DNA from 2 places in the Bacillus sp. VA15 genome. Region 1 is predicted to be linked to the other one. Evidence: riboswitches for the same ligand, from Rfam matches in the RefSeq annotation. Region 1 holds a riboswitch; the other holds the start of a gene.

What was found. Region 1 has a riboswitch for cyclic di-AMP ahead of kimA (potassium transporter KimA). Riboswitches for the same ligand answer to the same signal wherever they lie in the genome.
Region 2: linked by a shared signal. The riboswitch ahead of ktrA (potassium uptake protein KtrA) and the one ahead of kimA (potassium transporter KimA) in region 1 are both predicted to bind cyclic di-AMP.

What each region holds. Positions count from the first base shown of each region.
Region 1 is NZ_JBVQPQ010000003.1:165,007-177,045, forward strand. Features, by position in the region: gene AC0DBE_RS10660 (EcsC family protein) at 81-899, opposite strand; gene AC0DBE_RS10665 (DUF2188 domain-containing protein) at 1,017-1,469, shown strand; gene AC0DBE_RS10670 (GlsB/YeaQ/YmgE family stress response membrane protein) at 1,547-1,804, shown strand; gene AC0DBE_RS10675 (Nramp family divalent metal transporter) at 2,033-3,310, shown strand; gene AC0DBE_RS10680 (hypothetical protein) at 3,413-3,679, shown strand; gene AC0DBE_RS10685 (pyruvate oxidase) at 3,980-5,704, opposite strand; partial or broken gene AC0DBE_RS10690 (NUDIX hydrolase) at 5,771-6,221, opposite strand; gene kimA (potassium transporter KimA) at 6,279-8,102, opposite strand; cyclic di-AMP (ydaO/yuaA leader) riboswitch at 8,296-8,440, opposite strand; gene AC0DBE_RS10700 (cellulose biosynthesis cyclic di-GMP-binding regulatory protein BcsB) at 8,575-10,686, opposite strand; gene AC0DBE_RS10705 (glycosyltransferase family 2 protein) at 10,692-11,954, opposite strand; gene AC0DBE_RS10710 (DUF2334 domain-containing protein) at 11,947-12,039, opposite strand, start outside.
Region 2 is NZ_JBVQPQ010000006.1:5,269-17,307, forward strand. Features, by position in the region: gene AC0DBE_RS15225 (MOSC domain-containing protein) at 1-9, opposite strand, end outside; gene gbsB (choline dehydrogenase) at 94-1,302, opposite strand; gene betB (betaine-aldehyde dehydrogenase) at 1,318-2,790, opposite strand; gene gbsR (transcriptional regulator GbsR) at 2,989-3,531, shown strand; gene bslA (biofilm surface layer hydrophobin BslA) at 3,737-4,282, shown strand; cyclic di-AMP (ydaO/yuaA leader) riboswitch at 4,429-4,576, shown strand; gene ktrA (potassium uptake protein KtrA) at 4,650-5,318, shown strand; gene ktrB (Ktr system potassium transporter KtrB) at 5,325-6,662, shown strand; gene AC0DBE_RS15260 (YiaA/YiaB family inner membrane protein) at 6,698-6,961, opposite strand; gene lytG (exo-glucosaminidase LytG) at 7,070-7,918, opposite strand; gene AC0DBE_RS15270 (MFS transporter) at 8,078-9,613, opposite strand; gene cdoA (cysteine dioxygenase) at 10,076-10,561, shown strand; gene AC0DBE_RS15280 (putative immunity/bacteriocin fusion bifunctional protein) at 11,179-11,910, opposite strand; gene AC0DBE_RS15285 (hypothetical protein) at 11,961-12,039, opposite strand, start outside.

The DNA of each region.
Region 1 (12,039 bases):
ATTCTTTTAAACAAACAAAGCACATTGGGTGTGTTTCCACTAAAAAAAGCAGGCGGAGCGCGTTGTCCGTCTGCTTTCTTCTATTCCATCTCTTGTTCTGTTTCTTTCAGCCGCTCAAGAATGCGCCTCTTTTTATACAGCATCATGCCCGTTTCGGTAATGTCGTTTAATGTTGAGCGATTGGCTGCCGCGCCAAAGACCATTCCCGCGACCGGCACTAGTTGAAAAAGCTTTTTCCAGCCAAACGTGTCGCGATATCCTAATACGACTTCACGCCAGCCTTGGATTTGAGAAGCGACATTCTTATATGTACGATCTTGATCATAGTCTTTTAATTCTTGCAAAATCGATTTTTTGCCGACAACATCAGCCGATGTCAGCTGCAAACATTTTACGATGAAGACACGCTCTTTTTTCTCCTTTGGGTCATAGCCGTAAGCAACAGCGATATCCTGCAGCGTTTTTAACGACAGACCAAGCACGGCCGGAATGTCTGCCGCCAGCGTAAACACACCGCCCACACCCGTTGTCGCGCCTTGTACGGTTGCCGTGTTGATTCTGTTTTTGCCCATTCCTTCCGCAATTTCATCCATGACAGGCAGAGGCGCTTTTCGGACGTCCTCCAAAGACTCAAAGGTTTGCTCCGGCAGCTTCTTTTGAAACGTTTTGATAATCTGTTTTTCCGATGTCAGATACTGTCCTCCTGTTTGAACAAAGCTGCCGACCTCATCCAAAAGCTTGCCGATCTTTTTCTGAATGAATTCCGGCGTCAGCTTGTCCAGTAGCTGAAACGGGAGACGGCTGAGCTTTTCCCAAAACCAGACTTTTTGCTGATCTTTTTCCCATTTTTCTATTTCTTTTAATTGCTGATGTAAGTCTTCTTTAAGTTCAGGTGTCACCCAACTCGCACTTCCCTTCCGTTTTTTCTACTATATAGTATACCTTCATTTTCTCGAAAACGTTTTTATTTTTCACCTGCGGGTACCATTTTTATAAAAGGAAAAGGAGTGATGGACATGCCTTGGTCGATGAAGGATTATCCCGCTTCATTAAGAAATCTTGAGAAGCCGGTACAGAAAAAAGCAATTGAAATTGCGAATGCGATGATTGATGAGGGCTATGAGGACGGACGCGCGATTCCGATTGCGACAAGCAAAGCAAAGGAATGGGCGGAAAACGCCTCTAAAGAAGAAATTGATGATTTCCTCAAGCATGATGATGAGACAGAACGCGATGAAGATTCAAGCAGTGACAACGGCCCAGAGCTTATGGATAAAGCTGAGCATGTCATCAAGCATAAAAACGGCTGGGCGGTCAAAGCCGAGGGTGCCAAACGTGTCTCTGAGATCAAAGATACAAAGAAAGATGCGATTGAACGGGCAAAGGAAATTGCAGCACATAAAGGCACTGAGGTGATTGTTCATTTGGCTGACGGCAGCGTGCAGAGAAAAATTAAAGCAGAATCATAAAGCGATATGCTTTTCGGTGTTTCAGGTTTGGCATAAGCGGTTATTGATTGATAAATCATTTATGAGAGGTGAGTATAATGATTAGCTTTTTGGTTTCATTAGTTGTTGCGATCGTAATCGGATTAATCGGAAGCGCCATCGTAGGAAACCGGATGCCGGGAGGAATTTTCGGTTCTATGATTGCCGGGCTGATCGGTGCTTGGATCGGACACGGACTCCTTGGCACTTGGGGACCGAGCCTCGCTGGCTTTGCTATTTTCCCAGCCATCATCGGGGCGGCCATCTTCGTGTTCTTGCTGGGCCTCGTATTCCGCGGGCTGCGTAAGGAAGCCTAGACTCATTTCATACAGGAGGCATCGTTTCGAACTGAAACGATGCCTTTTTATATGGGACCTAATCCGAATCCCTACATATCATGTTACATAACAGGGAAAAATTTATGAAAGTACTTTGAACATTTTCGGTTGACAAGAAACCGGGATGGTCATATGATGTAGATAAAATAATTTGCCTTAAGGAAACTCTTTGTTGTTCGGCAAAAACAATCAGAATTCAGGTGAGACATGATGAACAAGGACATCACAGCACAATCTCCCCGTTCCAAAGCAGTCCAAGATGCGCTTGACGGGAAAATCAAAGGATTCAGAGGGCTGCTTCCTTTTCTGGGCCCAGCATTTATAGCAGCCATCGCCTATATTGATCCCGGCAACTTCGCAACGAATATATCAGCGGGTTCTAAATACGGATACATGTTGCTATGGGTGATTTTATTTTCGAATATCATGGCGCTTTTAATCCAATCACTATCCGCCAAACTCGGTATTGCCACAGGCAAAAATCTGCCTGAGGTTGCCCGCGAAGAATTTCCAAAACCCGTCTCCATTGGATTATGGATTCAGGGCGAGCTGGTCATTATCGCAACTGATCTGGCGGAATTTATCGGGGCGGCTCTGGGACTGTATTTGCTGTTTGGCATCCCGATGCTTGAAGCGTCTATTATAGCGGCGATCGGTTCTTTCGCGATATTGGAGCTTCAGCGCCGCGGTTATCGCTCACTTGAAGCCGGCATTGCCGGTATGCTATTTGTAGTGGTGATCGCCTTTGCGTTGCAGACCTTTTTCGCAAAGCCTGATGCCGCGTCAGTGATGAAGGGCCTTTTTGTCCCGGCGTTTCATGGCACTGACAGTGTGCTTCTTGCAGCGGGTATTCTCGGCGCAACCGTTATGCCGCACGCCATTTATTTACACTCTGCCCTTACACAGCGGCGGGTGGTTGGCAAAACTGATACTGAACGGAAAAAAATCTTCAGATTTGAATTTATTGATATTTTAATAGCGATGCTGATTGCAGGAGCTATTAATGCAAGTATGCTGATTGTGGCTGCTGCATTATTCTTCAAAAACGGCCTGTTTGTCGAGGATCTCGATGTGGCATATCAACAATTCGGACATCTTGTCAGCCCTGTGTCAGCGGCTTTATTCGGAATCGGGCTGCTCGTTGCCGGACTATCCAGTTCGTCAGTCGGCACACTTTCAGGCGACGTGATCATGCAGGGATTTATCAACTATCGCATCCCGCTGTATGTACGGCGGTTTATCACGATTATTCCGCCGATCTTGATCATCGCATCAGGCGTCAATCCGACGACCGCTCTCGTACTGAGCCAGGTCGTGCTGTCCTTCGGCATCGCCTTTGCCTTAATCCCGCTTATTATGTTTACAAGCAATAAACGGATTATGGGGTCACTGATCAACGCCAAATGGGTCACAGTGGTTTCTTGGCTGATTGCTGTATTGATCGTTGCTTTGAATATATTTTTAATTGTTGATACGTTTCGTTAAAAAAACCGGCTGCTAAGCCGGTTTTGATTTTTCGCAAAAGCTCATTGATACCCTTTTTGACAGAAATTTGTTATGATAGAAGAAAAAATCGGAGTTTTGATGATGTCAGTATTTATTCTGTTTTATTTGTGGATTGTTCCTATTGTAATCGGAATTTTATGTTCTGTTGTTGCCTATAAATCCAAAGGAAAAATGAGAGTCGCGCCTGGCATTGCCATGATCGTGCTCAGTATCATTTCCTTGATCACCGCGTTTACGGCCGGACACACGAATTTCCACGTGTTTATCGGCGGAATGTTTTTATTCGGCACCTTTTTGGTTGGTTCTGCTTTTCCTTTCTTTTTCGGGCTTAAGAAAAAAGAGAAATAAACTTATAAAGAAGAGAACTCTGCAAGATTTGAAAAGAATAAACATACGAAACATAAAAGGACAAATGCGCTGATCTTTTTGCTTTGAAAGAAGATGCATTTGTCCTTTTGTCCGTTTTGAGCATGGCGAAAATCATGACAGGCTGCATAAATCATTCCTGCTGATCCTAATAAGTACACCACTAATTTTATGGATTCAAACATACTTTCCTCCTTTATTTGCAATGTAATGTTATGATAACTAAAAATACATTTGTTTCCAATGCATAAAAACAAGGGCCTCAAAAGACCCCTGTTTTTTTTAGAATAACCGCTTTAAACTTTTCTTCAGTGACGGCATTTCAAATTTTTGGTTTTCGAAGAAGTTTTTCAGCATGTATTTGCTGAAGCCTTTTGCCTGCCCGTAGGTGATTTTGCCAGGCAGCGGCGGTTCGTTTCCAATCATGACATCCACAACGACCGGTTGGTCAGCATGTAACGCCTCGTGGAAAGCGGGTGCAAGCTCTTCCGCTTTGGTCACCTTGATGCCCTTTGCTCCGCAGCTTTCTGCAAATGCGGCATAGTCGACATTTTGAAGCTTTGTGACATAGTCGATATTGCCTTTGACCTGCTGCTCGTACTCGATCATACCGAGGTTTTCATTGTTTAAAATGACGACGGTGATTGGGAGCTTGTATTTGACGGCGGTCGGGAGATCCTGCATGACCATGGAAAAGCCCCCGTCACCACAGACGGCGATCGCCTGGCGCTCCGGTTCGGACAAGCTTGCTGCGATTGCTCCCGGCAGGCCGCAGCCCATTGTCGCAAGCCAGCTGGAAACGATGAAATCCTGGTTCGCGTTCATTTTGAAATGCCGCGCCATCCAGACTGTCACAGTGCCGACATCTACAGAGAGCACCGCATCATCGGCTGCCGCTTCCTGAAGACGTGCCACGACCTGCTGGGGTTTGAGCGGTGTTTCCGCCTCGGTCTCATCTTTTTCGATTTCGTTCCACCAATGCTGCATATGTTCCGTGCAGGCATTCAGGAATCTTCTGTCTTCCTTCCGTTCAATATACTCCGTTAACTCACGCAGGCCGAGAGTCGAATCACAGACAAGTCCCGCTGTCACCGGATAGCGTTTTCCGATTTTCGCCGGGTCTGAATCGAGCTGGATCGCCGGCGTGTCATCAGGCAAATAATCGCGGTACGGGAATGAAGTCCCGAGCATAATTAATAAATCACATTCCTCCATTGCCTCGTAGGCCGGCTTTGTGCCGATCTGCCCGAGGTTGCCGAGAAAATGCGGGTGCTTATCGGGGACGACGCCTTTTGCCGGGAGCGTGACAACGATCGGGGCTGCAGCTTTGTCCGCAAACTCCTGAAGCTCCCGTTTCGCCTTTTTCATTCCCTGCCCCGCCAAGATAATCGGCTTCTTGGCGTTATTTATATATTGCGCGCAAGTGACAAGCTGTTCTTTTTTCGGTTCAATGTTCCCTTCAATATACACTGGTGAGGTGTACACGGGCTCATGTTTGATTTTCTCCGCAAACAAATCATCAGACACGCTTAATACCGCAACGCCTTTTTTGCTGTAGGCGGTGCGGATCGCCTGATTCAAGAGATCCGGCAGTGATTCCGCACTATGTACCTCTCTATTGAACACAGCCACGTCTTCAAACATTTGCTCAAGCTTGATCTCCTGAAAATAATCCCGTCCGACTTCGCCTGATGAAACCTGTCCTGCAATTGCCAGCACAGGGGCGCCGTCCGCTTTTGCATCATATAAACCGTTTAATAAGTGCACTGCACCCGGCCCTGCGATTGACAGGCAGACGCCGATCTTGCCGGTGAGTTTTGCCTCAGCCGCGGCCGCCAGCGCTGCTACCTCTTCATGGCGGGTTTGAATGAATTTCAATTGATTTCTTTCATGTCTTAATTCCTCGATAAACTCATTTATACTGTCTCCAGGGATGCCGTAAACATGATCAACTCCCCATTGTTCAAGCAGTTCTGTCATTGCTTGTCCTGCAGTTTTGTGTGCCATGCCGTATCCTCCTTTTTCCTTTTTTCAATACCACAGGAGAAACACTTTAAAACCCGGAGACCTTTATCACTTGCCCAGTCTTCTTTTCAACAGGTCGATCACCGCAAGCATGCCTCTGTCCTTGAGGGTGATGGTTGTATCTAGAGCGCCATTCACGAAATCTTTGATTTGCCTTTTTCGGTTCGGCACCATAAAAAGCGGCAAACGGTGCGGAGAAAACCACTTCAATTCCGCTATCTCCATCCCGTTCGCTATCGCTTGTCCGCCTGTTATGTGTCCGGCAAATACATGCTGCTCATCTTGAAACTTTGGCCTTTTGGTAGACACCTATTTTCGCAGAAAGCGTTGCGCTGTATCCCGTTTCTTCCAATACCTCCCGAACTGCCGCTGCCTCAGCCGTTTCCCCGGGATCGACCCTGCCGCCCGGCAGATCCCATAAAGGGACATCCTTTCGTTTAACCAGCAGAATCTGCTGATTGTTGTTCAACACGATCACAAATGCACCTTGTGTATACATTGCATTTCTCCTTTTCCCGCAAAAAAAGACCAAGGTGATTCCCTTGGTCCTAGAGCTTTACTTTTTAAAATGATACGGCAGCGTGGCAACCATTATGTCCTTTTTCCAGAACAGCCGGACTCTGAGGAGGAAAGCCGATTGGTTGTGAAGGATGGTGTGCCAGCGTTTTTTCGTAATAAATTGCGGAAACAGCACCATGACGGAAAACTGCTCCTTCTTCGCTTTTGCCTCAACTGTTTCCAAAAACTTATCAAACGGATGGACAAGGCTTCTGTACGAGGAGTGAAGCGTAACGAGACGCACTCCGTTATTGAGCTCTTCCCAGCGTTTTTCGAATTTCTTTTCCTGTTCTCTGTCAAATGACACGTGAACGGCGATCACCTGATCGGACAGTGATTTCGCATAGTGAATCGATTTTTGCACGACGGTGGTGACACCAGCTACAGGCACAATCACAACCGTACCTTTGATTTCTTCTGGCTCTTTGTCTACGATGCGAAGCTGTTCACCGACAGCTGTGTAGTGATTTTTAATCGCAAAAAACAGCAAAACGACGATAGGCATAAAGATTAACACAGGCCATACAACATTAAACTTCGTCACAAACAGGATCGACAGAACCATAAACGAAATCAAAGCGCCGCAGGAGTTGATCAGCATTTTTCCGATCCACCCTTTTGGTTTTTGCTTAATCCATTTGATGCACATGCCGGTTTGCGAAAGCGTAAATGGAATAAATACGCCCACAGCATATAAGGGGATTAAATGCTCTGTCTGTCCTCCGAATAGCAGGATGAGCACAATCGAAGCAACGCCTAAAAAGATAATCCCATTTGAGAAGCCTAAGCGGTCGCCTCTGACTGTAAACATACGCGGCATGTACTGGTCTCTCGCCAGGTTGAAGGCAAGCTGCGGGAAGGCTGAAAATCCCGTATTTGCCGCAAGGACCAAAATAAGTGATGTGACACCTTGGATCACATAGTAGAACACATTCCGCCCGAAGGTTTCAGACGCAATTTGTGAAACCACCGTTTCATCGGGCTTCGGCGCCGTTCCATAGCCGTATGCGAGCACCGTGATCCCAGAAAACAGAATCGCCAGCAAAATGCCCATCATTGCAAGAGTTCTAGCCGCGTTTCGCGCAGGCGGGTTTTTGAAAGCAGGAATCGCGTTAGAAATGGCCTCAACCCCGGTCAAGGCCGAGCAGCCCGAAGAAAAGGCCTTGAGCAGCAAAAACAGCGTAATGCCGGCTACAGGTGTACCGAGCGGTGTATGATGGACTGGCTGGTCTATTTGCCCTGTCATGAGTTTAAACAACCCGACTGCTATCAAAACCAAAAGTGCCACCACAAACAGATAAACCGGATAGGCAAGAATCGATGCTGATTCCGAAAGCCCGCGCAGGTTCAAAATCATAATGACTAAAACGAGTAAAACAGCAATCGGCACATGATAATCATGCAATACAGGAAAGGCCGACGTGATAGCGTCCGTTCCTGCGGAAATACTTACCGCTACCGTTAAAATATAATCGACAAGCAGTGAACCGCCTGCGATCAATCCCGGCTTTTCACCGAGGTTTTCTTTCGACACAACATACGCCCCGCCGCCCTGCGGGTAAGCGTAAATAATTTGCCTGTATGAAAGAATCAGTGCGAGCAGCAATATGAGGACGCCAATCGCAATCGGAATGGAGTACCAAAATGCAGCAGCACTGATTGTTGCCAAAATGATTAAAATTTGTTCTGTGCCGTATGCGACAGATGAAAGTGCATCTGAGGAAAGCATCGCTAAGGCTTTTAATTTCGTCAGTTTTTGCTCTCCAGCTGCTTGAGATTTTAGTGGTTTCCCAATCAAAAAACGTTTGATTGAATGATACATCGATGTCTTCCCCTTTTAATTTCTCATTTTTCAATTAAAACAATAAAAACATCAGCATCTAGCTCTCACATTTTGTAATAGTCCTTTCTGCTATGATGTCTCTGTATGCGATTTGCATTCTAAAAATGAACAGCAAAAAACACAGAGGCAAACGGATGCCCCTGTGCCATCACATCGAACACAGGTTTCATTCATCTCCTCTCACGAACGCTTACGAGGTTAGCTGACGGATTCGGGCATATGAGAGTTTGCCCTACCTAAAAAGGATTCACCCCAACGGCAAAAAAGCCGTTCTAATGGGTCCCCCGCTCTGATTTCAGATTAAGCGATTTGTTTTCTAAAAGAGATCATACTCCCGTTCCTGCACGTTGTAAAGAGGCTTATTGGCCGGGCGGAAAAAATAAAATGATAGGTTCCACAAATGGAATTTACATACCAAAAATAAAAAAACAGAGGCTAGATTGCCTCTGTTTTATTCTGTATCTGTCTTTCTTTTTCTTCGTCTTACGGCAACCCAAATGAACACTGCCGCAATCACCATAATAAGTGCCAGCACACCAATATACAGCCATTTCTGGCTATTATCCTGTGATGATTGCTCTGTGCTGGAACTGTTAGTTTCAGATTTAAGCTGCTGGTGGTTTGTAAACACCTGCTGGCTGGTGGTTTCGTTAACGACGGTTGCCGAGTCATCGGTACTATTCAGATAACTGATGATCTCTTTCGTGACAGCCGCGCCAGTTCCTTTTGATGGTGCAAAGACAGCCATTGTGTATCGTGTATCCCAAAGAGATGCTTGAGTAAATGCCACTCGTTTTGTTGTCTCATTCAGCATCTCAAAACCTGATACATCAAACGAGCCGTTCTTTGTTTGCGGAACAAGCAGATCTGATGATTTCTCCTTCAGAAGAGAAAATTGATCGATACCCCCTATGAAAATGAGGTTCCGCCCTTTGGCATCATTTGCTGTTACATCAGATGATTTTTTCACCGTATATGAGTGCTGCGCTTCACTGCCGAAGGACTCCGTTACGAGAGAAAGTTCCGCAAGCTTCGATTGGCTTACGGTGTCAGGAAGAACGATTAACGTTGTTTGTTCCTGATTTCCAGCGTAAGGAAGCGGCCACTCTTGGAAATCCGCTGACGGAGACATATCTTTGATGGCGTAAGACAATGTACTGCTTTTATCGATAAAGACCCACTTTTCTTCATCAGTGGTGTTGCAAGGATTGTTTTCCTTTAGCCCAGTCGTAACGAACTGAATATCAATGTAGCGGTTTTTTTGCAGCAGTTTAGGGTCCACTTTTACCATGACATGATAGAATCCGTTTTTATCTTCTTTTCCTAAATCATCAAGCCGGACCGAGTGCGGCTGGCCATTGATCATGATCTTCAGTTCTGCCGCCTGAGAAACCGATTCGTTTTCCGCCGTTAAGGCTTGAATTGTTTCGGACTTCTTCAGCTTGAGCGACAGCTTTGCTGATTGGTTTTGGTCTAAAACCGCCGAAGCTGGATAAAAGTAATGTGCAGAAGAAGTTTTGTCAGCTCCAATTGTGATATCACCCGCTCCAAAATTCTCGAGAGTCAGCTTATTGCTTTCTTTTTTTTCTGCCTGCTTCAGCTTGCTGATTGAGAGTGTGTCGCCGCTGAGCTGGCCTGTATAAGTCTGATCCGTGATGACACTGATTTTTTCAGTGAGCACATCATCGGATGACGCTTCCGCAAACAGAACCGGCTGCTGCTTGCCCTCTGCTTTCAGCACCCGCTCCGCAAGCAGGAGCTTGTCTCCTTTTGCCTGTAAGCCGGCTTGTTTCATCAGCTTTTTCACCTTGCCGTCCCAATGCTTGTCCACGCCGATGAAAATCGTTGGCTTGTCGATTTTCTTCAGTTCAGATTCCGTAATATACGAAATGCTGACACTGCTGTCCGCCGTTTTCAAATAGCCTTCTGTTTTAACTGCAGCTTCGATTTCTGCCGAACTTGGGTCATCCGGAATGACGATGGCGGTTTCTTCCGCTGTATTTCCCGATTGGGCGAAAGGATATGGATAATGATCCAGCGACGTTCCCTTCGCTTCACTGCTGTCCGCCAGCGTCAGGCGGCTGTCCGGATAAATTTTGATCCAGTTGCCGGACGTATCCTGTCTGACGCAAACGCCCTCTTTCATCACGCCGTAAAATTTCAGCGATACGTTGTGATAGCCTTGGGCAGACTGGCTTTTATTCAGGTTTAGCTTTACTGTTTTCCGTTTGGAATCACCATCAAGCTTTAACGTTTTGACCGGTTCATCGTCAATGACAGCCGTTAACGATGATGGAGAAATTAAAAGATTTGATGCCTCGTATTCAATCACCAATTGTTGGTTGCCGGAAGAGGCGCCTGCCGGGATCTGATACGTCAGCTCCGCGCTGTCTTTTGATCCGTACAGTGTAATCAGGTCGCTTGTCAGCACCTGCTGTTTAGCTTGTTCTTGGCTGCTTTTTCCGAGGAGCGAACCGCTGACCTCCACCTCTTTGGCAAAAGCCGTTTGTCCGGCCATCGCCATGAGCATGAAGCTTGTGAGAAAAATCATTATTTGTTTCAAAAAGGTCACCCGCTTTTATGTTGATTGTATCGTTCTGTTTTGTACCATTTGACCTCCTGCTTGAATAAACGGTGCTTGATTTCTACGAATAAAGAATAGATGACCAGCACAATCCATGCCTGCGAGTATGTAAAGTACATGAGAAATACGATAAAAAAGTTTTGCCTGTTCATTTCTGTTTTTTCAATGCTCAACGTAATCATGACCTCTGTCATAAATAAGAAGAACGCCAAAATCCAGAGAATCATTGCCAAAAAACCGACCGACAAATGCAAATCATAAAACAGATTCACTACAAATATCGTATTTGACATGATCACGCCAAAGAAAAACAGAAAGTACGTAAAGAAAAAATAAAACAAATCAAAGATAATCCGTTTTCGTTTCAGCTTGAAAAACTGCGCCAAAAATTTCAGCACAACATATTGATTGCCGCGCGCCCATCTGGTGCGCTGGCGCCACCACACCTTCCACGTTTCCGGCTCCTGCTCCCAAGTGATGGCGGCAGGGAAAAAGCGGATGTGGTAGCCAAGGTTATACACCCGGATCGTCAGCTCGGTATCCTCAGCAAGCGCTTTGTCATCCCAGCCCCCGAGCTTTTCGATAATGCTTCTGCGGATCGCGAAGTTGGTGCCTGGGATAGTGGCGATTTTGAACCACTTCCATCTGCCTCCCTGGGCCATCCATTGAAAACAGATCGTTTCGATATTAATAAACTTCGTCAGCAGCGTCTTTGCCGCATTGATGACGCGGAATTTCCCAACCACGGCGCCTGCCTTTTCGTCATTCATCAGGCCGAGCACAAGGTAGTACACGGCCATTTTCTCAGGCGTGTTGTCGGCGTCATATACACAGATCACATCGCCGTTTGATTCGGCAAAACCAGAGTTAAGTGCAGAGGATTTGCCTTTTCCTGCGTTTGGCGGCTTCGTAATCACCATTTTGATGAAATCGTATTTCTCGGAAAATTCATTGACGATATCACCCGTCCGGTCTGATGAATTGTCATTAACGACGATAATCTCCAGACGGTCCTTCGGATAATAAAGGTTGACCATCGCCTTCAGCGTCTGCCGAATCACAACCTCTTCGTTATGCGCCGGGATGAGAACACTAACCTTTGGCAGCTCCTTCATGTTTTCTCTCCACTTCGGGATGTCCCGTTCGAAGGTCATATAGTGGCGAAATCCGCCCTGCATGAGAAACATGTGGTAGAGAAGCATAACCCATATTAAACTTAGCGAGATAAAGAACAGCGTATTACCCAAGGCTTCTTCTCTCCTTAAAAATTCGTTTTTTCAATGTGGCTCTCAAGTAAAACGTATAACTGACAAACATGACGACAAATAAGAG
Region 2 (12,039 bases), on a different contig from region 1:
CTTCCACATCAGCAGCACCTTCCTTCTCTAAAATTTCCATCTATGCTTTATTATCCAAAAAAATCCCGCTCTGTAAAGGAGCGGGACATGTAGTTATACCGTTTTAGGTGTAAGGTTAAAGCAGCGCTTGTAGATCCAATTGTATGCTTTTTCATTTAAATCTCTAGGGTTTCCGAAGGTTTGCGGATCTTTCATCGCTTCTTTTGACAAACGTTCGATCATATCAGGTGATACTCCCTGCTCTTCTAAAGTCGGTACTTCTAAGTCTTCGACCAGGTCATACATCCAATTGACAGATGCTTTCGCAGCTTCTTCTGTTGTCATATTGCTTGTATCAATACCGAACGCTTTCGCAATACGTGCAAATTTCTCAGGGTAGCCCTTCCAGTTGTACTCCATGACAGGTCCCATCATCGCAGCCACACATTGACCGTGAGCGACTGGGATAATACCGCCAAGCGTTTGGCTCATCGCATGAGCCGCGCCCGCTGATTCACTGCCGTAAGAAAGACCTGCAAGCATCGCAGCCTGCGCCATTCCGTATCTTGCTTCCAGATCCTCTCCGTCAGCAAATGCTCTTTTAATGTAATGAGCGGCATATTCAATCGCCATCAAGGCAACTGCATCCGTGATTGGCTGCGCAAATTTCATTGTATAGCACTCAATGGCATGAGCAAGCGCATCAATTCCCGTCATGGCTGTTACATGCGGAGGCATTGAAACATGAAGCTCCGGATCAATGATGGTCAGGTGCGCTGCGATCAGCGGACCGCCCGTGTTGAATTTGAATTCTCTATCTTCATCTGTGATAACCGCCCATTGGGTTACTTCTGATCCTGTTCCAGCCGTTGTCGGAATTGTCGTCAGCGGAGGAATACGGTTTTCCAGCGGTTTTTTCCCATCTGCCGCTTCATAATCCAGCACGCTTCCTTCGTGAGTGGCTTCTACTCCGATTGCTTTTGCAGTATCCATGGAGCTTCCGCCTCCGACTGCCACCAAACCATTACAGTTCTCTTTTTTGTACAGCTCAGACCCTTCATTCACCAGACGGACAGGCGGGTTTGGCTCTACTTTATTAAAGAGCACCACTTCAATGCCTGCTTCTTTAAGTGATTCGATAACAGGATCTACGACGCCGGCTTTATAAATTCCAGGGTCTGTGACAAGGAGTGCTTTTGAAACGCCAAGCGCAGCTACTTCTTCACCCGTATTCTTGACTGCTCCGATTCCGTGCTTAATCACAGTCGGAATTTCAAATGTATGGAATTTGTGCATGCTTTCTATTTTCATATTTAATGTCATCATTAACTCCCCCTCTTATGAATTGAACCAATTAACCGCTGCCGGTTTTGTATTGCGATACACATGTTTGACTTCTGTGTATTCTTCAAGACCTATTTTTCCAAGCTCGCGTCCGAACCCGGATTGCTTATAGCCGCCCCATGGCGCCTGTGCAAAGTACGGATGGAAATCGTTAATCCAAACTGTCCCCATTCTCAAGCGGGCTGCTACGCGTTCGCACTTTTCAATATCTTTTGACCATACCGCTCCGGCCAAGCCATAGATGGTATCATTCGCAAGCGCGATAACCTCTTCTTCCGAGCTGAAGGTTTCGACTGTCAATACAGGACCGAAAACCTCTTCTTGAACGATTCTCATGTCAGATTTACAGTTTGAGAAAATAGTAGGTTCATAGAAAAAGCCTTTTTGAAGCGCATGGTCTTCCGGACGCTTGCCTCCTGTCTCCAGTTTCGCACCTTCTTCTATTCCGATCTCTACATATTTTTCTACTTTTGCCCTGTGCTCTGCCGAAATAAGCGGGCCGCTTTCTGTATCTGCGTGAAAACCATTTCCGAGTTTTATGCGTTTTGTCCGTTTGACAAGCTCTGCTAAAAATTGATCGTGAATGGCATCTTCAACAAGCAAGCGGGAACCAGCTGAGCATACTTGGCCGGCGTGGAAAAATACAGCGTTTAATGCCTGATCGACCGCAACCTCTAGATCTGCGTCCTTGAAAACGATATTTGGATTTTTTCCGCCAAGTTCAAGTGCGATTTTTTTGACGTTTCCGCTTGCTGCCCGCATGATTTTTTTGCCTGTTTCGATTCCACCCGTAAACGAAATCAAATCGACGTCTTTGTTTACGGCAAGCTCGTCGCCCACTGTGGCTCCCGGTCCAAGAACAAGATTTGCGACACCTTTTGGAACACCGGCTTCTTCCATCAGCTTAAAGACTTTGATTGTCGTCAGCGGCGTGATCTCACTTGGTTTCATGACGATAGTATTTCCTGCAGCCAGTGCGGGTGCGATTTTCCAGCTCGCTTGCAGGAGCGGATAATTCCACGGCGTAATCTGGCCGCAAACCCCGATTGGCTCTCTGATGATTTTGCTTTCTGAATCAGGGATCGGAGATGAAATGATCTCTCCGCCATCTTTATCTGCCAATCCGGCGTAATATTGAAAAACATTGGCGATATCGTCCATATCCGCCTTGCTTTCTTCGAGTGTTTTTCCAGTATCAAGCGATTCAAGCTCAGCCAGTTCATCAAGGTCGCGCCTGATTAATTCCGCAATTTTCAGAACAATCTTCCCGCGTTCAAGCCCCGATAGAGATGACCATTCTCCTTTGTCAAATGCTCTTCGCGCGGCTGCGATTGCCTTGATGGCGTCCTCTCGACCTCCTTCGCTTACGGTTGCAATTTCTTCTTGATTAAATGGGTTGATAATGCTGCGGATCTGCTCTTTTTCGGCACTGATCCATTCTCCGTCAATATATAATGTTTGACTCATATAAGCCTCCTTGACGTAAATAAAGTTTGTTAAATAAAAATTTAATGTTTTTAACAACCTTAATCTAACATACGAATTTTAAACTGTCAAAGCCCCATTTTGATTTTTCTTTTTGACATTTCTTTATGTTTCGTTAAGATAAAGAACATAAAGAAATAACTTAACGAATTTAATTTTCTAAAGGAAAAGAGGGTCAGTATGGATGAAAATCCAGAATTTGCAGCTATAGAACAGGCTCGGGATCTTGTTATCGACTCCATTGCTGAAACGATGGATCTTTACGGAATTACCCGCAGTGTCGGGATTCTATATGGGACGATGTATATGAAGGATGAGATGACGCTTGACGAAATGCGTGAGGAATTGCAAATGAGCAAGCCAAGCATGAGCACAGGCGTCAAAAAGCTTCAGGACTTAAATGTAGTGAAAAAAACATTTCACCGGGGCATCCGCAAGCATACATTTGTAGCTGAAAAAGATTTCTTCAAATTTTTCACAAATTTCTTTCCGCCCAAATGGGAACGGGAAGTTCAGGTAAATGTAGCAGCAATTGAAGAAGCTCAGGCTGATTTACAAGAGGTTTTAAACAAAGACAGTCTCAGTGAGGACATCAAAAATGAAGCACTGCAGTTATACGAGCAGCTGGAAAGCTCTAAAGCTTACTATGATTGGCTGAAACGGCTTGCTGAATCGGTGCAGAGCGGGGAAATTTTTAAATTTATACCGATTGAAACAAAGTAAAACAGAAACGCCTGGGAAACCGGGCGTTTTTTTGTTCTTTTATATGTAATTACTACAAATTTGAAAAATACGGGAAAAACACCCCATTTACTTCCAAAATATTTGATGGTAATTTTATGTAGGTAAAATTTGTATTTGGCCGTTCAGAGGAGGTGAAAAGCGGGCAGGCCTGTATATTTTATAACTTTTTAGGGGGAATTTTATTATGAAACGCAAATTATTATCTTCTTTGGCAATCAGTGCATTAAGTCTCGGTTTACTCGTTTCAGCACCTTCAGCTTCTTTCGCGGCTGAATCTAAATCAACTTCCGCTCATACTGAGTCTACTATGAAAACACAGTCAACAGCTTCATTGTTCGCAACAATTACAGGGGCCAGCAAAACTGAATGGTCTTTCTCAGATATCGAATTGACGTATCGTCCAAATACGCTTCTCAGCCTTGGCGTTATGGAATTTACATTGCCAAGCGGATTTACTGCAAATACGAAAGACACAATGAACGGACGTGCGTTGCGTGAAACACAGATCCTCAATAACGGGAAAACAGTAAGAATCCCTCTGGCACTTGATTTGTTAGGAGCTGGCGAGTTCAAATTAAAACTGAATAACAAAACACTTCCTGCCGCAGGTACATATACTTTCCGTGCGGAGAATAAATCATTGAGCATCGGAAATAAATTTTACGCAGAAGCCAGCATTGACGTGGCTAAGCGCAGCACTCCTCCGACTCAGCCATGCGGCTGCAACTAATCTAAAAGACCGGTTAACGCCGGTCTTTTTTACTTTTTTTGACCTCCCCTTTTTCCTCTTTTTCCAGTTATCTTTTTCTAGTTTAAAATTTAAATTGACAAACTCTAGAAACAGGAGTAAATTCTTGAGTGTTCAATTTCATACAGTCTCTTTTACCGCTTAATCAAATACGAACGGGGGAACCAACGATTGGCTGTTTTTTAACAGCCTTGGGGTGAATCTTACTAAGTAAGAGGGGGTACTCTGAATCCCTAATCCGACAGCTAACCTCGTAGGCGTTTACAGAGAGGAGGTCTATTAGCGGCCATTCTTCGAAATGGTCTTTTTTGCTTCAAAAACGTTAATTTAACTAAGGGAGTTATGAACATTGGGAAGAATAAAAAATAAGCAATTTGCCGTGATCGGACTGGGCAGGTTTGGTGGAAGCATTTGCAAAGAGCTTCACAGAATGGGCCATGAGGTCCTTGCGATTGATATCAACGAAGAAAAGGTAAATGCATACGCTTCTTACGCAACTCATGCGGTGATCGCCAACGCCACCGAAGAAAACGAATTGCTATCGTTAGGAATACGCAATTTTGAATATGTGATCGTTGCAATCGGAGCGAATATTCAAGCGAGTACCCTGACCACCCTATTATTAAAGGAGTTTAACATTCCACATATTTGGGTGAAGGCTCAAAACCATTATCATCATAAGGTGCTTGAAAAAATCGGCGCTGACCGCATTATTCATCCTGAAAAGGATATGGGCGTCAAGATCGCACAAAGCCTTTCTGATGAGAACGTTTTGAATTACATTGATTTATCTGATGATTACAGTATTGTCGAGCTGCTGGCAACACACAAGCTTGATTCAAAATCGATTATTGATCTGAATGTAAGAGCGAAGTACGGCTGCACGATCCTGGCCATTAAACATCATGGAGATATCCGTCTTTCTCCAGCACCTGAAGACATCATACACGAACAGGATTGCCTGGTGATCATGGGGCACAAAAAGGATATTAAACGTTTTGAAAACGAAGGGATGTAGACATAGGTGACACTTCAAAAGGATAAAGTGATCAAATGGGTTCGTTTTACACCGCCTCAAGTGCTTGCAATTGGTTTTTTTCTTACCATTATCATCGGGGCTGTGCTGTTAAAGCTTCCGATTTCTACAATGAAGCCATTGTCATGGATAGATGCCCTTTTTACTGCAGCTTCGGCTACAACTGTTACAGGGCTTGCAGTTGTCGATACCGGTACAGAATTTACACTTTTCGGGCAAACTGTCATCATGGGGCTGATTCAGATCGGCGGGCTTGGATTTATGACTTTTGCTGTTTTGATCGTCATGATATTAGGGAAAAAAATCGGATTAAAAGAACGAATGCTGGTTCAGGAAGCCTTAAACCAGCCGACAATCGGCGGCGTCATAGGCCTTGTCAAAGTCCTGTTTCTGTTTTCCATCAGTATTGAGTTGATAGCAGCACTCATCTTATCCATCAGGCTTGTGCCCCAGTATGGTTGGGCATCCGGCTTGTTTGCCAGTCTGTTTCACTCAATATCTGCTTTTAACAATGCCGGGTTTTCGTTGTGGCCGGATAATTTGATGAGCTACGTTGGCGATCCTACAGTTAACCTAGTGATTACTTTCTTATTTATCACAGGAGGAATCGGATTTACCGTTCTGTTTGACATTATGAAAAATCGGCGATTTAAAGCCTTTTCTCTACATACGAAAATCATGCTGACAGGAACCCTGATTCTGAATGCGGTCGCTATGCTTGTGATCTTTATTTTAGAGTACAGCAATCCCGGCACGCTCGGCCACCTGCATATAGGAGATAAACTATGGGCTTCCTATTTTCAAGCTGTGACGCCAAGAACCGCTGGCTTCAATTCTCTTGATATTGGAAGTATGAGAGAAGGAACGATTGTATTTACTTTATTATTAATGTTTATCGGAGCAGGCAGTGCTTCAACGGCGAGCGGCATTAAGCTGACTACGTTCATCGTGATTTTAATGTCTGTGATCGCTTATTTGCGAGGTAAAAAAGAAACGGTTATTTTCCGCCGCTCCATCAAATATCCGATTATCATTAAAGCTTTAGCTGTGAGCGTCACCGGTTTGTTCATCGTGTTTTTAGGGATATTCGCCCTGACGATCACAGAGCAAGCGCCGTTTATTCAAATTGTGTTTGAAACTTTTTCCGCATTCGGAACTGTCGGTTTATCGATGGGATTGACTCCTGAACTTACAGAAGCGGGGAAATGTATCATTATTGTCATCATGTTCATCGGAAGAATTGGTCCTTTGACGTTCGTGTTTTCATTTGCGAAAACAGAGAAATCAAATATTCGTTACCCTGACGGCGAGGTGTTTACGGGGTAATAACAAAAAATCCGGCGATTTAGGCGCCGGATTTTTTATGATTCGATATGAGATTGATTTTGTCTTTTTTCCTGTTCCGCGATGATTTCGTTATCCTCTGCATTATCACGGGTCACTTTTTGTGTAAGAATCGCACCGACCGCTACAAGTATCATAACAGCGATGTAATAGCCTTTTTCATTGAGTTCCAGATTATCAGCATTATAGAGTCCGATACTAAACAAAAATACTCCCGCAAAAAAAGTGAAATAAGCTAGTACTGTAAAGGCAACCGTGTTTCTCCGTCTATATTTCTGCACCTTTGTTCCCTCCTGAAAGCATAGTCAATAAGTGATAACTTCCGTGGAATATTATACCTCAAATTCCCCTGAATGGAACAAAGAATTAAATATACCAGGAGAAAGGGCTCAGGTTGCTTCCTTTATTTCAACAGCTGAATCATCAATCCAGCCGATGAGTTTATCATTGATTTGAAATTGGTACCATACGGACTGGCCTTTCTGCTTTTTAGATACAACCTTTATGTCTTTGCCGACGTAAGATTGGGCAGAGGTGAGCTTTATGGACCGATCATCAGTAGAAGGCTTGGACCATATGTCTTGAACGGCACTGTCTTTAATGGCGGCTTTTAAATCCACTGATTTGAGCGATGGATTTACCTCATCGTACTCATCTAAATCGTATTTTTCCACAATAGCGCTGATTTTATCAGCGTAGTCAGGGTCTGTAGCATATCCTGATGTTTGCAATGCAGTTGCCGCTTCCTTATAATCTCCGGCCTCAAGCACCGGTTTATACTTCTTTTTATTCCACGATGTGCCGCGGACAAACAATTGGGCGTGGTCATCCATAGATTCAAAAAACGTGCTGTATTTTCGAAACTTCGCTCGAATGGTTTTTCTTTTCCCTTTTTCAAATTCGTCCGTTTCCATCGTGACATGATGGCCTTTATAATTTCCTTTTATGCCAAAAAGGTTGTTGGCCTGAGCAGCAAGCTCGCTGTTCCCCCAGTCGGATTCGAGAATGGCCTGAGCGATCGTGATGCTGGGGAGGACATGATATTTCTCATACAAAATTTGTGCATGTCCGGACAGGCTGTCTATAAATACCTGCTGTTCATCAATTTCTTCGGGTTCTTTGGATGTTTCTATCGGTTTTGATAACGTTGTCGCTAAAACAAACAGGGCTAGCGGAATCGATACAATGAAAAATAGTGAAATGAAGAGTCTACGTTTTTTCAGTTTTTTACGGGCCATGAAAACCTTCCTTCGAGTTAAAAGATTACGAATGTAAAAGAATCTACCTTTTAGAATTTTACTTGCACTTCTAATATTTTTCAATTCTTTAGGGACAAAGTTGGGAAAAGATTGCAAACAAAAAACCTTTCCCTGAAGGAAAAGGTTTTGATCGTGTATCTATTTTTGTAAATTTCTGAGTACATTACGGTATTCTGTATCATGTATCACTTTATGTGATGTAACAGCAGCTTTTGATAGTCCTTGTGTTGAAACGGCTGGTTCTTTCGGAACTGTTTTCGCTTTATCATGCGTTTTATGTGCCAACTTGTGCCCCTTACCTGTAGCGTTCATACAGAATGACAGGCAAACGAGCAGCACACTCAGAATAAAAGAAATGAAAAAGAGATCATGATAAGCAGTCATCATAGAATCCTGCATCGAACCGCTTTGTCTGGCAGCATCTTTTTTCGTGAAAAAGCCGATGAGGATTGGAACTCCCATATAGACAAACAATCTTAAAAACTGAACAGCTGTCATTCTCTTGACCAAATCAGGCAGCGGGCCGCCCATAGCAGCTCCCATCAGCCCTGCGGCCACTGTCAGTCCCGTTCCAGCGGCAAGCATGATAAACAGCACTGCAAACATATAGAGAGACGATTGATCCTGCATATGCAGCCATTGAAAATTCACAAACACGAGAATAAGAGCACCTATAATACCGAGCACCCCGGGCCCGACTTTATCATAAAACAAAGCGCTCACAATGGCGGCGATCGCCACTCCGATTAAAAGAGTTAAGTTTAAAAGAATGAGATGCTCCTGAGAAATATCATACATTTGACGGAGCAATCCCTGAAAAGCAGAAAGGCTGACAGCTACCGTTATCGTTCCAGCAGCTATAATGAATAAACCGAGCACCGGTTTTGGCAGCAGCATCAGTTTAATAGAAATGAAAGGATTTCTCACTTTATATTCCACAATCAATAGAACAAGGAGCAAACATAACGTCATCCCAAAACCAGTCCATACATAACCTGATGAAAGTCCCCATTTTTGCAGAAAAATGAATGTAACCGCTGAGGCTGCAGCAAGGCACACAGATAAAATGATTCCTGCACGATCTAGCGGCTGTTCTTGTTCTGCCGATCCATGATGCTCATCATGAAGAAAGAAATAGCTCACCGCGACACCGATCAGTGACAGCGCGCCAAAGATGTAAAACAGCCATCTCCAATGCCCGTAGCTTGTTGCAATCGTTCCCAGAATCGTGCCGATGATAACAGAGCCATAAAATCCCCCGATTAGCACCAGCAGTGCGTAGTTCCTGCGGTCAATCGGAAATGACAGGACAAGCATTGGAATCATAATCATCAGCATGACACCTGTAGCCGCCCCCTGTAAAAAGCGCCCTGCCGCCATCCATGCAATATCGCTGGAAAATGCGAAAAGCAGTGAGCCAAGTATAAAAACGGGTAATGAAGCCAGATAGATTGGACGGGCACCGAATTTTTTCCTCAACAGCGGTCCTGCCGGGACTAATAAAGCAAAGGCCATATTGCCGATCAATATTGGATTCACCGATGTGAAGTCACTTGTTCCAACCGTCTTCTGAACAAGGCCTTGAACTGACGACAATGCCGTGTTAGACATCAATCCCGGCCCGACCGCTAAAACGGCGAGCAAAGAAATCACCCAGTAGTGTTTTGTCTTCATGTTGTCATTCCTTCCTAAATGAATACATACGAAACACATCATTTTTTGAAAACAAAAGAAGCTAATAGATTTTGCATGCCATTAGCTTTCATTCTAATACTCTCCCTATCTTGGGAAATGATATTATTTTATTATAATTATGTGAACAAATGAGCATATATTCAAACATTATTCCAAATCGATTATGATTTGTCAATGGCGCAAATTTCAAGCAAAAAAATAAAAGCCTGAACAGCTTTTGACCGATATCGTATTTTGGAGACAAGGCGGCTTTAACCCTTTCAATTCCCTATTCCCACTAATAAACTCGAATAAATTGGTGATAAGACAACATTTGGCCGCACAATTTTTTTTGTTCACTGGGCGTTTGCCGCCTCTAAATTGTGTATAGGTAAATACCATGAATTAATCTGTGAAATACCAATGTTTGTCAATTTTAAATAATCCGGGAGGCAAAAACGAATGGAACTGTATGAGTGCATCCAAGACATTTTTAGCGGCTTGAAAAATCCATCGGTTAAAGATTTGGCAACTTCTTTAAAACAAATTCCAAACGCATCAAAATTGAGTCAACCGTATATTAAGGAACCAGACCAGTACGCTTACGGCCGAAATGCCATCTATAGAAACAACGAATTGGAAATTATCGTTATTAACATTCCCCCAAACAAGGAGACAGCAGTCCACGATCATGGCCAATCCATTGGTTGTGCAATGGTGCTAGAAGGAAAGCTTCTTAATTCAATTTATCGCTCAACCGGCGAACACGCAGAACTCTCTAATTCATACTTTGTCCACGAAGGAGAATGCCTTATTTCAACCAAAGGTTTAATTCACAAAATGTCCAATCCTACGTCCGAACGAATGGTGTCTCTTCATGTCTACTCACCCCCTTTGGAAGACATGACGGTCTTTGAGGAACAAAGGGGTGTATTGGAAAATTCATGATTTACAGGTGAACTGCTTTACTTTGATTTCTGAACAACAAAAGGGTTCAGCGAATGGCCTTTTCCTCACAAACAAAAAAACCCTTATAGAATAAGGGTTTAAAGGTATGGAGCCAAGGGGGCTCGAACCCCTGACCTCTACGCTGCCAGCGTTATCCTTGCGTACTTTCTGATATTCTGACATACCCTTGAAACGTTGATTTATCAAGCTTTATAGTCTCTTTAATCCTTTTTAGTTCTTTCTCGTAATCCTTTATAATCGGGATTTTTTAAAAATTTTGTTGCCATTTTTATTTCTGCCTGACATCGCAAAATGCAGCACTTGCTGTTGAAATCATTATAACATGATTGATGTTTGGCAGAATGGCAAAATGACATTTCGGTATGGACCACTGCCCAAATACGACGGCATCCCATTCCGTTACTCCATCATCGTTCTCTCGGACTTATGTCTGAATGAACCATTCGTCCTTTAGAGTAATTTTACTAATTTCCGTATTAGTTGACAATTTGAATATTAATTTACTTTAAGGATGTATAAGCTATATATCCCCCTGCCGCATACTAACTAAACCAAAAAAAGGATAGACAATTTGTACATCCCTCAAAGCTAATATCCTATGCACATGCAGCAATCATTGCTAAATCACAAACAACTCCACAAGTTGCACCAGCTGGAAGATTAATCAAACCAATAACCCCACAATAGTTGACACAAGCCAATAAACCTAGCGCTCCACAGGCAAAGTTCTTTCCCCAAACACTAAACCCATTTGTGTGGAAGTCACCCTCCTGAAGACCATCTAAATTTTTCCCATAAATTTTAAAAGAGTTATCATTATCTTGGATCAATACATCAAGTTCATCAGAATCGCCGCTAAAATCTTTAGGTATTCCTAATAAGCTAAAATTAAAAAATTCTTTAGTCTCTTTGCTATAACCCAAAGTATAAATTATGGAGTCGCCTTCTTCATTTTTATAAGCGCCATAAACAAATTCTAAATCAGATTTTGTACCTTCTTTGTCAATTTGAGCGCCTTTGAATAAAAGACTCTTATCCTTTAAATCTACTTTTTTGTATCCGGCATTTTTGTATTCTTCAATGTACTTTTTAAACGGTTCTTTCTTATCTAGAGCTATTTGCTCTACATTTTTTACCTCTTGCTCACTCAGTACTTCAGTTTCGATATTGTAAACATCTTTAATTTCCTCGATGATTTGTTCTCTGTCTCTCTCTTTCGAACAAGTTGTACATTCTGTTTTGGCATTACTTCCATTGCCAATCGCTAAAGTATTTATTGGCATGATAGATACTATAGCAATTAAAAACATCAGCACAAACCTTTTCATACGCTTTCCTTCCTTTCCATTAATATATTTAAAATACGCAAAAACGTATTTTAATCCTTACTATCATCTATCCAAACATCTCCAATCTTTGAATAGAAGTATTTTAAAGTAAACCCTAAAGCAATTCCA